One region of the Aneurinibacillus sp. UBA3580 genome, then DNA from elsewhere that is predicted to be linked to it. Evidence: riboswitches for the same ligand, from Rfam matches in the RefSeq annotation. Region 1 holds a riboswitch; the other holds the start of a gene.
The links. A riboswitch is a leader RNA that binds a small molecule or an ion and turns the genes downstream of it on or off. The one in region 1 is predicted to bind glycine.
Positions count from the first base shown of each region.

Region 2: it holds a riboswitch for glycine, as region 1 does, so the genes downstream of both, B2899_RS08015 (alanine/glycine:cation symporter family protein) here and gcvT (glycine cleavage system aminomethyltransferase GcvT) in region 1, are expected to answer to the same signal.

Region 1 is NZ_DFMZ01000022.1:112-6,213, forward strand. It holds gene B2899_RS03305 (hypothetical protein) at 33-434, opposite strand; gene B2899_RS03310 (hypothetical protein) at 675-860, shown strand; glycine riboswitch at 1,140-1,229, shown strand; glycine riboswitch at 1,233-1,334, shown strand; gene gcvT (glycine cleavage system aminomethyltransferase GcvT) at 1,509-2,609, shown strand; gene gcvH (glycine cleavage system protein GcvH) at 2,643-3,035, shown strand; gene gcvPA (aminomethyl-transferring glycine dehydrogenase subunit GcvPA) at 3,045-4,397, shown strand; gene gcvPB (aminomethyl-transferring glycine dehydrogenase subunit GcvPB) at 4,390-5,877, shown strand; partial or broken gene B2899_RS03335 (TraR/DksA C4-type zinc finger protein) at 6,040-6,102, shown strand, end outside.
Region 2 is NZ_DFMZ01000049.1:29,851-41,582, forward strand. It holds gene B2899_RS07960 (sodium:solute symporter family protein) at 1-62, opposite strand, end outside; gene B2899_RS07965 (DUF3311 domain-containing protein) at 62-253, opposite strand; gene B2899_RS07970 (aromatic ring-hydroxylating oxygenase subunit alpha) at 617-1,651, opposite strand; gene B2899_RS07975 (ATP-binding cassette domain-containing protein) at 1,892-3,781, opposite strand; partial or broken gene B2899_RS07980 (DoxX family protein) at 4,064-4,306, shown strand; gene B2899_RS07985 (ABC transporter ATP-binding protein) at 4,404-5,381, opposite strand; gene B2899_RS07990 (ABC transporter permease) at 5,397-6,209, opposite strand; gene B2899_RS07995 (ABC transporter permease) at 6,216-7,019, opposite strand; gene thiW (energy coupling factor transporter S component ThiW) at 7,207-7,746, opposite strand; gene B2899_RS08005 (molybdopterin-dependent oxidoreductase) at 7,778-8,368, opposite strand; gene B2899_RS08010 (LLM class flavin-dependent oxidoreductase) at 8,616-9,644, shown strand; glycine riboswitch at 9,925-10,046, shown strand; gene B2899_RS08015 (alanine/glycine:cation symporter family protein) at 10,155-11,522, shown strand; partial or broken gene B2899_RS08020 (amino acid permease) at 11,622-11,732, opposite strand, start outside.

The DNA.
Region 1 (6,102 bases):
TAACTTGTACATATGTATGTCGGAAGGGAGGCTTATAAGCGTGATTTATAAAAATGACTGCCTGACCCGTCGTTATCTTTCTCGTTTTTCTCCGCCTTTTCCTTGGCGGCAAGAAGGTTATTGCGCAGCTTTTCGGAGCATGATCTGCAATATTCGCCCAGCGTGATGAGTGTATCGCAGTTCTTGCATTTATATTGCAGGCTGGGATAGCGCGTAAGGTCGAAATACTTCTCGCGAATCAAATATTCGATATAGCGGATCGGTATATCGAGATCCCGCGAGATTTGTGCCAGGGGAGCAGTTCGCTTTTCTTTCGGTTTTAAGTAATCACGGATGCGTTTAACAGTTTCAAGTTCCTTGCGCACGCAATCCGGGCAGACTGGCTTGGAAATTTTCATGAATACTTTGCCGCACGCAGAGCAATTGGATAACATGAGATTACACTCCCTTCTAACTGAGGTAAAAATTTCTTGTGTACTTTTATAATAAGATTTTCTTCATAGATTTTCCTGTATTCTCTCTTTTTTTTTGCTAAAATGAGTCTTAAGTAATGAACAAAAAGTTCACGTTTTTTTATATAGTGTTTTATCAGAGGACAGGATGATGAAATAATAAAAGGAATGGTATCGGAAAGGCACAAAACTTTGTTGCCGGGCCATAGGGAGGGCATACATATGATGGAAAAAAAACCGCTGCTTGGCCGATTTGATGAACAGGGGAATTTAATACTGCCACCCGAGATACAGGATATTCTCGGCTATGGAACGATTGAAATTACCGTAGAAGGTGATTGCATCGTACTGTCTAGAGCCGAACCGATTTATAGATGTGTATGGGAACCTAAACAGAATAGAAAATAGAGCACAGAAGAACGCGGAGTGGAACCTATTGTCCACTCCGTTTTAATAGGACGGAACGAAAAAAACGTATCATCCACCTTAAAGTTCGTTTTTTTTGTTTATTTATTTTGTTTTTTGTTTTTATTTTTATCTCTTTATAGTTTAAAAACAAACATTATATTAAATAAGGATTTTATTGTTAGCGGAAAGCTGAAAAAGTGCATTGCAATTTTTCTGATTCGTGTTACGATAGAAAAGGATTACATATTTGATTTTTTCCAATACTAAAATATCGTGCGGATGAAAGCAGAGGGAGAGAACGCGTCGGTCGCGTCGCCGAAGGAGCAAGATACCTTTCAATCTCTCAGGCAAAAGTACCTCTGCGGGACGCAACTCTGGAGAGAGTCTGCATGGCGGACCACCAAAGGGGAAACCGGTCAGAAAGCCGTAGAGAGATGGCTTGTGCCGGGTAGCTCTCAGGTAAAAAGGACAGAGATAGGGGGATATACCCTATTTCTGTCCTTTTTTTGTGAAAATCATGAGAAAAGAAGGAAAGGACAGAGGGAGTAAGAACCAGGGAAGAAAAAGGCGTTCGCCTTTTTCCATATTTATCTTTTCTTTAGTTTTATGAGAGTACGTTAGTAAAAAAATAATGGAGGTTGGAAACAAATGTCTGCCTTAAAACGAACGCCTCTGTACCCCCTATACGAAAAGCATGGAGCCAAAACGATTGATTTCGGGGGCTGGGAGTTGCCTGTTCAATTCTCAAACATTCAAAAAGAGCATGAAGCAGTACGGACAAAAGCAGGATTGTTTGATGTATCCCACATGGGTGAAGTGGAAGTAAAGGGAGAGGATGCGCTTGCATTCGTACAGAAGATAACAACGAATGATGCGTCCAAATTGGCCGTAGACCAGGCCCAGTATTCGATTATGTGTTATCCGGACGGCGGTACAGTGGATGATCTGCTTGTCTACAAGCTGGCAGACAACCATTACCTGCTGGTTATCAACGCTGCTAATATCGAAAAAGACTACGAGTGGATGCGGCAGCATGTTCAGGGTAAAGTTACGCTTCGCAATATCTCCGACGAAACGGCACAGCTGGCGCTTCAGGGACCGCTTTCCGAAGAGGTGCTTCAAAAGCTGACGGACACCAATCTATCTGCCATCCGTTTTTTCCATTTTAAACAGGATGTTAATTTGGCCGGTGTATCCGGCCTTGTCTCCCGTACCGGCTATACCGGAGAAGACGGATTCGAAATCTATGTCAAAGCGCAAGAGGCACCGATATTATGGAAGAAAATCCTCGAAGCTGGCGCAGGTGATGTACTGCCGTGCGGTCTAGGCGCGCGTGATACGCTTCGTTTCGAGGCACGCCTGCCACTGTACGGGCAGGAACTGAGCCAGGATATCAGCCCGATTGAAGCAGGGTTGGGCTTCGCCGTCAAAGTCGACAAACCTATGCCATTCATCGGACAGGAAGCATTGAAAAAGCAGAAGGAAGAAGGCGCGCCGCGCAGGCTGGTCGGTATCGAAATGATTGAACGCGGCATTCCGCGCACCCACTACCCGGTTTATGCAGGGGAAGAGAGGGTCGGCGAAGTGACGACGGGTACACAGTCGCCTACGCTTAAGAAAAATATTGGGCTTGCGCTTGTAAAGCGCCAATACAGTGAGCTCGGTACGGAGCTGGATGTGGAAATCCGCGGCAAGCGGGTCAAAGCGAAAGTAGTGCCTACGCCGTTTTATAAACGGCCGAAAGCATAAAACCAGTAAAGGAAAATTGGGGGAGAAGAGATTATGAGCCAGGTACAATCCGCTTTTAAATACAGCAAGGAGCATGAATGGGTAGAAGTGCTGGATGAAGGACGTGTCCGTATCGGCATTACGCATTTTGCGCAGGAACAATTGGGTGACATTGTGTTTGTAGAGCTGCCGGAAGAAGGGGCCGTTGTGAAAGCGGACGAAAGCATGGGCACCGTCGAGTCGGTAAAAGCCGTCTCCGATATTTATGCGCCGGTTAGCGGGGAAGTCGTAGAAGTCAACCGTGAGCTTGAAGAAGGACCGGAGACGATTAACAGTGATGCATACGGGGCAGGCTGGATGGTTATTGTTAAGCTTTCGAATCCGGAAGAATTGGATGCGCTGATGACGGCGGAGCAGTACGAAGCGTTTAGCAAAGAGGAGGAATAAACTGTGACCGTGAAGTATCGATACCTTCCAACAACGGAGGCAGACCGCAAAGAGATGATGGCCGACCTTGGCATTTCTGATATATCCGACCTGTTCTCCGATATTCCGGAGCAGGTTCGTTTCAAAGGGAGGCTTGCGATTCCGGAAGCGATTCCGGAAGCAGAGCTGACGAAGCATATGGGGCGAATGGCGGGCAAGAATGTCAATGCGCTCGATTACGCTTGCTTCCTGGGAGCAGGCACGTATGACCACTACATTCCGAGCGTGGTCAATCACGTGATTTCCCGCTCAGAGTTTTATACGGCTTATACGCCGTACCAGCCGGAGATTAGCCAGGGTGAATTGCAGGCAATCTTCGAATTTCAGACGATGATTTGCGAATTGACCGGCATGGACGTAGCGAATTCATCCATGTACGACGGGGCGACGGCCCTGGCGGAAGCTGCCGCAATGACTGCAGCGAAGACAAAGCGGAAGAAAGTTGTCGTCTCCCGTGCCGTGCATCCCGAAGCCCGTTCTATTCTGCTGACATATGCGAAAGGCCAGGGGCTTGAAGTGGTTGAAATTGGCTGCAAAAACGGACTCACCGATCTTGAGGCGCTCGAGGCGGCGGTCGATGAAAATACGGCATCCGTCCTTGTCCAGTATCCGAACTTCTTTGGTGCGGTTGAGGAGCTGGCCGCGATCGAGCAAATTGCCCATAAATATAAAGGATTGTTTGTTGTAAGCGCCAATCCGCTCGGACTGGGGATTTTGCAGCCACCGGGTGCATTCGGTGCCGACGTAGTGGTGGGCGACGCCCAGCCGTTCGGCATTCCGATGGCGTTCGGCGGTCCGCATTGCGGCTATTTCGCGGTGAAAAAAGAGTTGATGCGTCAGATTCCGGGCCGTATTGTAGGACAAACGAAAGACGAGCAGGGACGCCGCGGTTTCGTGCTGACCTTACAGGCGCGCGAACAGCATATCCGTCGCGAGAAAGCGACATCTAATATCTGCTCCAACCAGGCATTGAATGCGCTGGCCGCGGCAGTGGCGATGACGGCGCTTGGTAGACAGGGTGTGCAGGAAATGGCGCTTCTGAATGTACAGAAGACACAGTATGCCAAACAGCAGATTGCAAGGCTCGACGGATACGAAGTCGTATACGATGCGCCGGTATTTAACGAATTCGTTATTAAAACGCCGCGTCCGGTCGGCGATATCAATAAAGCGCTGCTCAAGGATGAGATTATCGGCGGTTTCGACTTGTCGCGTGATTATCCTGAGCTTGCGCAGCATATGCTGCTCGCGGTCACAGAGCTGCGCACGAAGGAAGAAATCGATCGACTGGTGAAAAGATTGGAGGGAGCGCGCCATGCCTAATACCATGCAGAAAAATGAACAGCAGCAAAAAGACAAAGCGCTGATTTTTGAGATGAGCAAGCCGGGACGTGTCGGCTACTCGCTGCCTGCCTGCGATGTACCGGAAGTCGATGTTACATCTGTTATTCCGGGCACATATCTGCGCGAGGTGCCGGCGGAGCTGCCTGAGGTGAGTGAATTGCAGTTGATGCGCCACTACACGGAATTGTCGAAGCGCAATCATGGGGTCGACTCCGGTTTCTATCCGCTCGGCTCCTGCACGATGAAATATAACCCGAAAATTAATGAAGATGTGGCTCGCTACCCGGGATTTGCCCGCATTCATCCGTATCAGCCGGAAGAGACGGTACAGGGCGCACTGCAGTTAATGTATGAATTACAGGAAGACCTTGCGGCGATTACCGGCATGGATGCGGTAACGCTGCAATCGGCGGCGGGCGCCCAGGGCGAATGGACCGGTCTGATGATGATTCGCGCCTACCATGAAAGCCGGGGCGAGAATCGCACCAAGGTTATCGTGCCCGACTCTGCGCACGGCACAAACCCGGCTTCCGCCAGCGTAGCCGGACTTGAGACCATCACTGTGGCATCGGACGAGAACGGATTCGTCGATGTGGAGGCGCTGCGTCAGGCAGTCGGTCCGGATACGGCGGCGCTTATGCTCACCAATCCTAACACGCTCGGCCTGTTTGAGAAAAACATCGTAGAAATTGCGGAGATCGTGCACGAAGCGGGCGGCCTTCTGTATTACGACGGTGCCAACGCCAATGCGATTCTCGGGAAAGCGCGTCCGGGGGACATGGGATTTGACGTTGTTCATCTGAACCTGCACAAGACGTTTACAACTCCGCACGGCGGCGGCGGCCCGGGCTCCGGTCCGGTCGGCGTGAAAAAGGAGCTCATCCCATTTCTGCCAAAACCGATGGTTGTCAAGGAAGGCGATGTTTACCGTCTTGACTTTGACCGTCCGCAGTCGATCGGCCGCGTAAAAGCATACTACGGCAACTTCGGTATCAACGTGCGTGCTTATACGTATATCCGCACAATGGGGCCGGAGGGGCTGCGTCTTGTGTCCGAGAACGCAGTGCTGAACGCCAACTACATGATGCGCAAGCTGGCTAAATATTATGATTTGCCGTTTGACCACGTATGCAAACACGAATTCGTCCTGTCCGGCAAACGTCAGAAAAAGCAAGGGGTACGCACGCTTGATATTGCCAAGCGCCTGCTTGATTTCGGCTACCATCCGCCGACGATTTACTTCCCGCTTATCGTGGAAGAGTGCCTGATGATCGAGCCGACGGAAACAGAGTCGAAAGAAACGCTGGACGAATTCATCGATGTTATGATTCAAATCGCGCAGGAAGCGGAACAGACACCAGAAATTGTACAGGAGGCGCCTCATCATACGGTAGTGAGCCGTCTTGATGAAGTGCTGGCGGCCCGGAAGCCGATATTGCGCTATACAAAACCTGAATAGAAAGCGGAGGAGAGGCCAAGCACGTCAGAATAGATCGCGTGCCTGTCTCTCCTTTTTTCTTCCTTCAATCCCCAACATTTTTTCCTAAATATGCGCAGATACTATGCTCAGGTGCGCCGCATTACTGCGGCTTATACTTTGAGACAGAAAGGGATGCTCGGGATGCTGACGAATCAGGAGCTTTCTCATTTTCGTTCGCTGCTTACGAACCAACTACACGACATT
Region 2 (11,732 bases), on a different contig from region 1:
CGAAGACCTAACCAAATAGATAGAATCAGAAAAAAAGCAATAATAAGAAGGGCTACATTCATTATTCTTCTCCCCCTTTATTGGCAGGATCAAGCGCATTCAAAATTAATAAAAATATCGAAGTAAGAAAAAGCCACAATATAGACCAAAAGAGAACAAATGGCAGCCCCAAAATGTAAGGTTCAACCCGATTGAAAATAACAAGCGATCCAAGAGCCGGTATGACGCTTAATACATAAACCATTTTTTTCATTTATTATCCCCTCTTTTCCTCGGTTATTGAGATCCCAGCAAAATTTGAAGCGCTTTCACTCTTCTGTTATCAACCCCACTTCCGCTATGTTTTTCTCTCCGAGCCCCGTATCTTTCTCTATTCATTTATTAAGCAAAACCAAGGCCAGGTCAAAAAATCCTATTAACACAGGGAATAACAGAATTTCTGTTTCTATATTGAGTCAATATTTATTCAATTCAGCCAATTTTAACTCGATTGCTTTATTTATTACCTTACACTGGTTTACAAGGAGCTATGTCTTTCTGCTCTTCTGCTGACAGTAGCTCCTTATTCATTAAAACGCTTTCTTTCAAAGGAAAATAAAGAGGCAGCCAATAGAGCCTACTCTTGTATTGCCTTTTTAACCAGTTGATGGAAATGATGCAGTGTATGTTCGGTAGGAGAGTAAATCCCGTTCTCGAATGCCTGAGAACGAAAACCCATTTGCAGTAACTCTACCAGCTCGAAATCTTCTTCCCGTACTTGATCGACAAATGCAATCATGTCCTCTTCTTCTTTCGTTATGTTAACATCGGTAAAGTAATAACGGTATACCGCCATTGTCTGTTCTGCGCTGATGGGAATAAGTTGCGTTGTGGTCATATTTCCGGTTCCTGGATATACACTTAGCATCATGTTTGGCCAGATCCAATAAAAACGTACACTTGCACTGTCATCTTTACCTTTGACCGTTGAGTATTGGTAGGAGAATTTATCACAGGGAACAAGGTTGTAATTGGACATGTCAAACGTTTTCGCAAATGCCGGATGCGCAATCGAACAGTGATCGCATTCCAGGAAATTATCAACTACCGCTTTCCAATTCGCTTCAATAAGCCGGCGATTCTCTTTAACCAAGAGCAGTGAATCCATGAACGGATATCTCTCCAGCTCGCTTGCAAATTCTTGATACGCATCCGCGAAGGAAAGGGCATCCGGATCCAAATTCACAAAAATCATAGAGCGGTATACTTCTAAGCGAATGGACCTCATGCAGCTGTGCTTCCCAAGTTCATTTGTGGTAAAGTTAGGGGCTCTGTGCAAGTGTCCATCTAACTTAAAGGTCCATCCATGATAAACACACTGCAAAACTTTTTTGTTTCCCTGCTCACTGCGTTCCACCTTTGTACCGCGATGCGGGCAAATGTTATAAAAGGCGCGCAGTTCCCCATCCGTTCCATGAGTGACGATAATAGGCTCCCCGGCTACATCAAAGGTAAAGAAGTCCCCTTCGTTTTTAACCTGACTTGTATGCCCTACCAATATCCAATTCTTAGAAAAAATTTGTTTCCTTTCTTTGTTAAAAATATCCGGATTTACATACCATTCATAGGGCAGCGTAGGGGTAAAGGATTGGATGCTTTCCTTTGTAATCATAACTAAGAAATCCTCCTCTTCATCGATTATACTTACGTTTTTATCATCACCCGCACGGATGATGGTTCTCTCGCCATTCTTTATTAGCAAATTCAATACCAATTCCAAAACCCTATTAACACAAGGAATAACAGAAATTCCGGCTTTTCGTGATAGAAAAATCGAGTTATAATTTACTCAATTTTGTCAATTTTAACTCAGTTGTTAGTAATAAAGGAATCGATAGAAATGGAACTATCTTCACTTACGTCCTTCGGGCATTGAAACGGCCCTATCTCTGTGAAGCAATACGATGGCCATCCCATATAGAAGGAAAATAAACAGGACAAGAATGCCCCAGTGGGCGGAAAAATTGCCGTTCAGCGCGGGGAGCGGCTGCTGCAGGGCGCTTCTCCCGTTGATATTAACAATGTCTCCTCCGATTAACTCGTACCCCCATTTGCTAACAGCCAGATAAAATACAGCTTTTATGCATGCAGGCTTTACATAGGCAATAGGTACAAGCGCTCCCGACAGAATAATCTGGGGAACGAGTACAATCGGAATGGTGCTAAGCGCTTTATCAGAATTAGAAGCGATGGCCGATATAACCAGGCCCATCATTCCCCCTGCCAGCGAAAGCAGAAAAAAAGCCAAAACGTTTGGCCAAAACTCCGGCAGATCAAGCGTACAGGCAACAATCGAGACAAGAAGCAGGGTTTGTATCAAAGAAATAACCGACAGCACGCCAATTTTCGAGAACAGATAAGGGCCAACCCGCATGCCGGCTAGCCGCTCCCTTCTGTAAATCGCCTTTTCTTTCACGATTTCCCGCGCTGCATTGGACGTTCCCAACCATATCGAGGTAAATACCATCAAAGCGATGCAGTTGGACATAAAGCTTCTCCGGTTTTTCTCTTCCTGAATGTTTTGCTGCACTTCTTCCACTTTTCCAGCTGCTACAATCTGCCGGGTTACCTCCAAATCCTGCGGCCGATACTCGCTGTACCTGAACGTAGGGGCACTGTGATAAAAAGCAAGGACAAGCAAACATGGAATAATGAAGGCTTGAAGACACAGGATGACAAGGTTTTTTCTATCCCGGCTAAGCAGCCGTATATAACGTCCGGTCAGCATCTTCCATTGTTCAAAAAATGAGGAACAAGCGGCGCTTTTTTTCACCATATCTTGTTCCTTATTCCCGTCTGCCCGTTCGATTGGCCGCTGCCTATCTTTCACCCGGTTTTGATATTTCTGATAAACAGCGGATTGTTTGTACTTCTCAGCCCAGCTCTTCGGATTCTCTTCTGTATCAAGCTTTCGATAGATCTCTACAACATCTTCTACACCGAAGTAATTAAGCGCTTCAGACGGAGAGCCGAAAAAAGCCAGCTGTCCTTCCCGGGTCAAAAAGACAAGCTTGTCACACATCCAAAGATTCGCTGTGGTATGGGTAACCATGATGATCGTGCTGCCCTTCTGTTTCAATTCCCCGAGAAGCTCCATCATCGTTTTCTCCAAATCCGGGTCAAGTCCCGAGGTGGCTTCATCAAGAAACAAAAGACCGGGCCTGGTTACCAATTCAACGCCGATATTGACCCGCTTTCGTTGTCCGCCGCTTAAATCCTTGACAGGCAGCGAACGCTGGGCCGTTAATCTTACCTCTTCAAGCACTTCATTTACTCTGCCTGTTATTGTGTTTTCCGGTGTACCCGCCGGAAAGCGCAGGCGGGAGGAATACATAAATATTTCTTCTACCGTTAACCCGCTATGCACAATATCATCCTGCGGTACATAGCCAATGCAGGAACGAAAATCATCATAGTCTTCATAAAGATTCCGCCCGTTCACCCGGACCTCTCCCTCTGTTGCCGGATGAATGCCGGATAATGCGTGAAGCAGCGTGCTTTTTCCCGCACCACTGCCGCCCAGTATTGCCACAAATTCATGCGGCTCGATAACAAAATTAATATCCTCCAACAGTTTCTTCTCTCCGCGTCGTGTCTTTATCGTTCGAGTTAAGCAGTTGGCTTCTACCAGAAGAGAATTCGTCGTATAAGGCGGGTTGGTCAGGACAACTGGCCCCGCGCTATCCCGCAAGCCCGGCACACTCCGCGGATGAACAAGCGACGTTCCGGTTACATTTTCCATGTAATCCCCTCCCTCAGCAACTGACGTTCTAGCCATCCTTATTTTCTGCGTCCGATTCCTTTCCTACTATCCATTTTTTAACATCCTTTTTTAATTTTATACAACCCTGCTTGCGATCAGGCCCGGAATCCTCCTTTTTCATCAACAACAAAAAAGCAGCCTTGTTGCCATAAGCTCTGACTATGCGTTTTGCAACGTCATCTGGGAAAAATATATTGACACATTTTTATTATCATTGTATATTTACTTACAAAAAGTTAATAACAAATCACAAAGTAAGAAGGCGGTATCGCGATGATCATCGGCATTGGGACCCGCGTTGTATCGGTTTTGTTTGCCATCATTATGCTCGGGGCTATCTTTACAGCTAAATTATCTGCTGGATTTATGGGGAATGGACAAATGGCTGGATATGAGCTGGACTTGGCTCTGTTGGCTATGTCTATTTACCTTGCAATTAGCGGAAGCCAATCGTATTTCCTTGATTCCTTACTCCGAAAAGGAAAAGAAAACAAAACAGTTTAAATTATGAGATATCACAAAAGTCGAAGACGCTGTTCCTTCAACAAGAACAGCGTCTTTGTTTTATTTTTCTCGCGCAGGCAAAGCGAGGCGCAAAATCCTATAACCCTTGTTCATACATCTGGCGGATAATCGAGTCGATTTCCGGCTCCTGCAGAGATATATCTATAATCTCTGTCTTTTCGGAAATCTGTTGAATGAGCTGGGCAGCCGTATATTCCTCACGGTTAAATCGCAGCCATTTCCGAATTCCTTCCTCCCGAATCACCTCCACCCCTTCGATGTTCAGGCTTATATCCTTCTCTACATCGACGATTAAAATGCGTGATGTGCCGAAATGCTCCTTAATTTTTTCCAATCCTCCATCATACATGACACGCCCCTTATCAATCAGTATCATTCTCTTGCACAGCTTCTCGATATCGGACATGTCATGCGTGGTCAAAATCACCGTAATGCCCCGTTCCTTGTTCATCTCCTGGATAAATGTCCGCATTCGTTCCTTCGCCACCACATCCAGCCCGATCGTCGGCTCATCCAAGAATAAAATGGACGGATCGTGCAGAAGAGAAGCTGCAATATCAGCGCGCATCCGTTGACCTAAGGATAGCTGCCTGACCGGGGTTTGAAAAAACTCGTCTAATTTCAAAATTTCCGTAAAGGTGTCCATATTTCTGCGATACCGTCGGTCAGATATGTGGTAGACCTCTTTGAGCAGTTCAAATGATTCGATGGTCGGCAAATCCCACCACAGCTGTGACCGCTGTCCGAAAACAACACCGATTTGCCGGGCATTCTTCTGCCTTTCTTTATAAGGAACAAGCCCTCCTACGCGCACTTCTCCGGAAGTCGGCACTAAAATGCCGGTCAGCATCTTGATCGTCGTCGACTTTCCCGCCCCATTCGGGCCAATATAACCGACCATTTCCCCCGCTTCGATGGAAAAGGACACATCCTCCACCGCTGTCTTCGTGATATATTCCCGGTGGAAAAGACTGCGGATCGCCCCCCACATTCCCTCTTGCCGCTTCGCGATAACGTACTGCTTGGACAAATGCTTGACTTCGATTGCGTTCATCGTCTCTCCTCTCCTTTACGATCCGGTACTTTTATAGCGGCTCAATCCGAGCATCCAAATGCGGTAGCAAATCCAGAAAAACAGGATGCCAACCAGAAGACTAACAGAGCCCCAGTACGGTGAATAAACAGGATGTTTCTTGTCCAGCAAGAGAAGGGCCGGCAGGTAATTCACAAAGGCAAAAGGCATAATAAAGATAAAGAGCCATTGCAGGATGCGTGGGTACAGCGTTAAGGGATAGTTCATCATGCTTTTTGCGGGAAACATCACAACCCAATAAAACCGCTCCGACCGTGTTGTCCAGAAGGCGATAGCAGAAATCAGCACCACAATCCCGCTCTGAATGAAAACCCCTCCGGCAACAGCGCCAAGAAATACTCCCCATTTCCACAATGACCAATCGAGTCCAAGCTGAATGTAGGCAATCACGACCGCTGCAATGCTGAATAAAAGCTGACCAAACGCTCCAACATCAAACTTCATCGCCATAAAATGAAAAAAAGGATGCAGCGGACGAATGAGAAAACGATCGAATGTTCCGTTTACTATATACTGATCCATACTGCGAAAATGCGAGAAAAAAAGGACACATACACCCCAGGAAAGAACGGCTAACGCAAAAAGGAAAATCAATTCCCAGAACGTCCAGCCTGCCAGAGCTTTAAACGAGGATAGCATCACCCACATAGTAACCGCCGTCCCCGCATAGCTCATCGCCCAGCCCAGAATATTCATGAAAAAAGCATAGCGGTACTGCATTTGAGCGCGTATGCTGGCACCAACCATGCGAAAATAAAGACGATAGCCTCTTAGCCAAAATGCAAGCATACCTTCTTAGCCCCCTTGAACAACAATCTTTGAGGTCGCCTTTGCCCATACAAAGCGAAGAATGAGAAAGGAAATGATGAGCCAAACGAATTGGACAAGGAGAGCCTCCACCAATGTCTGCCCCTGCAGTTGCCCGGTGAAGATGGAATTTGGTACAAAAAAAATGCCCTGAAACGGCAGATACCGGGCGACGCTTTCCAGCCAATCGGGAAAAAACCACAGCGGAATGACAGAACCCGAAAATAAGGAAATCGAAAAATAAAAAATGTCTTCCACCCCGCCTGTCTCAATTAACCAGAAAGTAAATAAACCAAAGGTTAGTTCAATACTATACCGAATCAGATAGCCTATCACAGCAGAAATCAAGAAGAGTCCCCATTGCGTTAGTGACGACGGAATAGAAAGATCGAACAGCCAGAACAACACCACATAAAGAGGAAGAACAGCCGTCAGAAAATGAAAAGCAATGTTGCCAAGGTCAGAAAATAAGGTTCTTGTGGGATAATCATAAGGCCGCATGATTTCCATGGCGATATCGCCGGTTCGCACCCGCTCTTGAATTTCCCATAACGGTGTACCGGCTCCATGAATCCCCTGTAGCATCTGGCTAATCACGATATAGCTTAACATCGATTCGAACGAAACACCGGCAACCGACTCTTTCCCGCTGTATAGCCCGTACCAGATAAAGCCCCACATACATAAAAAAATGACATTGGAAAGCAAGCGGGTCCAAGCATCGAATCGATACGCTGCCGAACGCTGAAAGGCCTTCCGGGAAAACGCAAGATACATTCGGAGCTGTTTCATTTGCTCCCTCCCAAGTATTTATTCATCATTACTTTGATACTATATTTATTTTTGATTTTATCCAAGTTGACTTCATGGAACAATTGAAATTCCAGTCCCATAAAAGAATGGAAACTATACGTATGCGAAGAAAAGGACAGGCAGCGTTTACGCGTGCGCCTGTCCTTTCTGCGGACGAAGGGATTGCTTATAACGTGGAAGCTTTCTCCATGTCCTGTTCTGCGGAAGATTTTCCTCTGTTCTCCTGACGCAGCGCCTGCTTCAGCGCAGGAAGCAGCAGCAGGCTTAATATTGCGCCAGCCAGGCTGCTGATGAAAAACGGAGGGATAAAGGCGAAGGCGCCCGCATTTTTCCCCAGAAGAAGCGAAGCAATAGGCACCGAAATAAGCGCGCCGATGATACCCGTGCCGATCACTTCTCCAATGGCCGCCCCATACGTTTTCCCTGTCCATTTATACAGAAGGCCAGCGAGCAAGGCGCCGATGATGCTTCCGGGAAACGCCAGCACGGTTCCGATCCCAAGCAGATTGCGGATCAGTGCAATCATGAACGCAATGATGACGGCCGGTCCGGGGCCCAACGTTACTGCGGCGATTATATTGACCGCATGCTGTACGGGATACGCTTTGGCAACGCCGGCCGGAAACCAGAGAAAGCTCGAGCCGACAATGCCGATGGCGACCAGGAGCGCCATTATTGTAAAACGTAATGTTGCTTTCGTTTGCATACATTCCCCTGCCTAACATTTTTATCTTTAATCAACGATAGCGTTCCTCTTTAAACGGGTTGGCGGTCATGGAATAGCCAAACTCCTCCCAAAAGCCTGCTTCGTCTTCTTTCATAAATCGAATCCCTGAAGCCCATTTGGCACCTTTCCACAAATAAAAGGAGGCCGGCGGGATAAACCGTAATGGATATCCATGCTTCGGACTAATATCCTGCCACTCATGATGCTGATCTTTCCAGCGATAAACAAACAAAGCGTCGTTCCCTAACAGGGCTTCAAGCGGCAAATTAGCTGAATAGCCAAACCGATCGCCGTTATAGTATCCGTATATTTTGACATACTTTACACCTTCATTAAGTTCCACTAGATTTACCAGCTCACGCATCGCAATTCCTTCAAACGTGGTAGCAAATTTCGACCATCTCGTAACGCAATGCATATCGATCGTCGATATCGTCTTCGGCAGCTTCATCACTTCAGCAAATGACAAGGAGGTTTCATTTTTCACTTCACCAAAAAGTCTAAAATCCCATGTCGCTTCATCAAATTCATACACATCTCCCTCGTGAAGAATAGGCCATTTTTCGGTTTCAAATTGACCTGGAGGCAGTTGTTTTTCCACTTTGCTTCATCCTTTCTCTATCCAGACTGTTGTCCTTTATTCAAACGAGTTGTTTTTAAACATAATACAGGTATACAGATTGCCATGCAAGATACATCTCTTTACTTTAATATATAACTATACTTTGAGATGCTACATATTTTTTGATAGAATATAGTTATGCTTTTGTGGTAATACATAAAGAGTTAAACTACTTGAGAGCTTACCTGCTAAACGCAGAATCATTATAAAGAAAGAAGATGAAAGTATGTCTAACACAAAACGACTATCTGATATTCCATTTTCCGTGCTTGATCTTTCTCCGATTGTCGAAGGCGGCACTCCGGCTGATGCTTTCCGAAATACGCTTGATCTGGCACGCCATGCGGAGAAGTGGGGATATACGCGATACTGGCTGGCCGAACACCATAATATGCCGGGCATCGCCAGTTCAGCGACTTCGGTTGTGATTGGCTATGTGGCAGCGGGAACTTCAAAAATCCGGGTAGGCTCCGGCGGAATCATGCTCCCGAATCATTCTCCCCTTGTGATTGCCGAACAATTCGGGACGCTTGAATCTCTGTTTCCCGGACGCATCGATCTTGGTCTTGGCCGTGCGCCAGGAACCGATCAGCTCACTGCACATGCCTTGCGACGGGACAGCAGAAGCGATGGACAGGATTTCCCCGAGCAACTGGCTGAGCTGCGGAGCTACTTTGACCCGTCTTTAACTTCAGGAGTGAGACGCATCCGTGCGATTCCCGGGGAGGGGCTGAATATTCCAATCTGGCTATTGGGCTCAAGCGGCTTTAGCGCCCAACTGGCCGGACAGCTCGGACTGCCATTTGCCTTTGCCAGCCATTTCTCGCCGGAAAATACGCTGCCGGCCCTGGAATTATACCGCCAAAGCTTCCGCCCTTCAGAGGTGCTTGATGAGCCATATGCAATGGTCGGGGTTAACGTCATTGCAGCGGATAGTGACGAAAAAGCCCGCTGGCTGGCAACCTCTTTGCAGCAGCAATTCCTGAACTTGATCCGAAACAATCCTGGAAAACTGCAGCCGCCAGTAGAAAACATAGACGAACTCTGCAACGAGTTCGAAAAGGCTGTGCTTCATAAGCAGCTTGGCTCCTCCATCATCGGAAGGCCCGAGACGGTTAAAGAGAAGCTGCAGTCGTTCTTAGATGAAACCCGGGCGGATGAGTTAATGATCACTGCCCAAATTTTCGACCACCAATCCCGTCTACGTTCTTTTGAAATCGTAGCTGAGATTATCAAAAAGGAAAATAACGCATAATTCACTGTTATTAGAACCTAAGCAAAACAACGACGCTGTTCCTTCACCAAGAACAGCGTCGTTGTTTTGCTTTAAATTATCTATTATAAATACTTAAAAAAGAGCGTCTTTTATCCTTCATCTTGATTTTTTTCTTTGTAAGTGTCTATAATATCCTTTATTAATTACATAACATCGGATGAACCATACAGGAGAAGATCAAACGATCTACCGATGGGGCAAAAAGCTGGTCGGACAGCTTTGAAACTCTCAGGTCTTGAATACAAGCAGAACTGTATGGGGACGAATCTCTGGAGAGACTCCCTTCTGTCACCCAAACGACATGAAGGAAACAGAGCACCGAAGGAGCAAATCTGCCTGTTTGGCGGATAATCTCTCAGGTAAAAGGACAGGGACAAGCGACAGGAAATGCCGATTCCGAATCGGTTTATTTTTCTATCCTTGTATCTTCAGAGACCATTTCATTTAAATGAAATGGTTTTTTATTTTTTCGGCAAAGGAGATTTGGAGATGGAGACGGTAAGTCAAGCGTTAGAAACAATCAATCATTATGTATGGGGACTGCCTACCCTCATCCTGCTTGTGGGAACAGGCATCCTTCTCACAGTACGCCTGCGGGGCCTGCAGTTCTTCAAGCTGTGGTATGCCCATAAGGTGGCGTTCGGAAAATCACAGGATACATCCTCTGCCGGGGATATTAGCCACTTTCAGGCACTAATGACCGCCATGGCGGCGACCATCGGAATGGGAAACATCGCCGGTGTCGCAACGGCAGTGTCCATTGGGGGGCCCGGTGCGGTATTCTGGATGTGGATTACCGCCCTGTTCGGCATGGCAACAAAATACTCAGAGGCCATTCTCGCTGTAAAATATCGAATCAAGGGCGAGAACGGGGAATATTCGGGCGGTCCGATGTATTATCTGGAACGCGGTCTGGGGAAAAAATGGCTGGCGGTGCTGTTTGCCATTTTTGGTACAACCGCTTCATTCGGCATCGGAAATATGGTACAGTCCAACTCGGTTGCCGAAGCGATGAAAATTAACTTTTCTATGTCTCCAACTGTGACCGGTGTGATTATGGCTATTTTTATCGCTCTCGTTATTTTAGGCGGGGTTAAAAAAATAGGGAAAGTCACCGGCTATTTTGTTCCCGTGAAAGCTTTTTTCTATATTATCGCCGGTTTGTTCATTATCTTTTATCATATCGATGAAGTGCCTGCAGCGTTTTCGCTGATTTTCTCGGGCGCATTCAACGGCTCGGCAGCTGTTGGCGGTTTTGTCGGCTCCACGGTTGCGACAGCGATCCAAATCGGTGTAGCGCGCGGTGTGTTCGCAAACGAAGCCGGTTTGGGAAGCGCGCCGATTGCAGCAGCGGCAGCCAAAACTAACGCACCGGCTAAACAAGCACTCGTATCTATGACAGGAACGTTCCTGGATACGTTTGTCATATGTACGATTACCAGTCTAGTACTGATTACAACCGGCGCCTGGAAATCTGGAAAAACCGGTGTGGAAGCGACAACGTTAGCCTTTCAATCCGTATTCGGCAGCGCCGGAAGTATGATTCTTGGCATTGCGATTGTTTTGTTTGCCTATTCGACAATTCTTGGCTGGGCATACTACGGAGAAAAATGCGTAGAATACCTGTTGGGCCGAGGTGCCGTTCGATATTACCGCTATATTTTTGTCGGTATGGTCGCAGTCGGTGCGAACTTAAAACTCGGGATGGTATGGACCTTTTCTGACATCGCGAACGGACTGATGGCGATTCCAAATTTAATCGGTCTGGTCGGATTGAGCGGCGTGGTCGTAGCGGAAACAAAACGTTTCCTGCAAGCAGAAAAACCAGAAACATCCCCTAAGAAAATCGCAGGCTAACCTAATGAAGGGAAAGTATATGTCACTTTATCACTGTAAAGTGACATATACTTTCCTATACCATAAAAAAGAGCGATTGCTCCGGCTCCCTAGCTGCGTTCAACGCAGAAATTTATATGAAAGTGCGATCAACAGCATAACTGCTATACTTATGAGCGTACCATAAAGCGGGGATGTAAGGACGACGCCGATAAAAATGAGGGTCAGCGC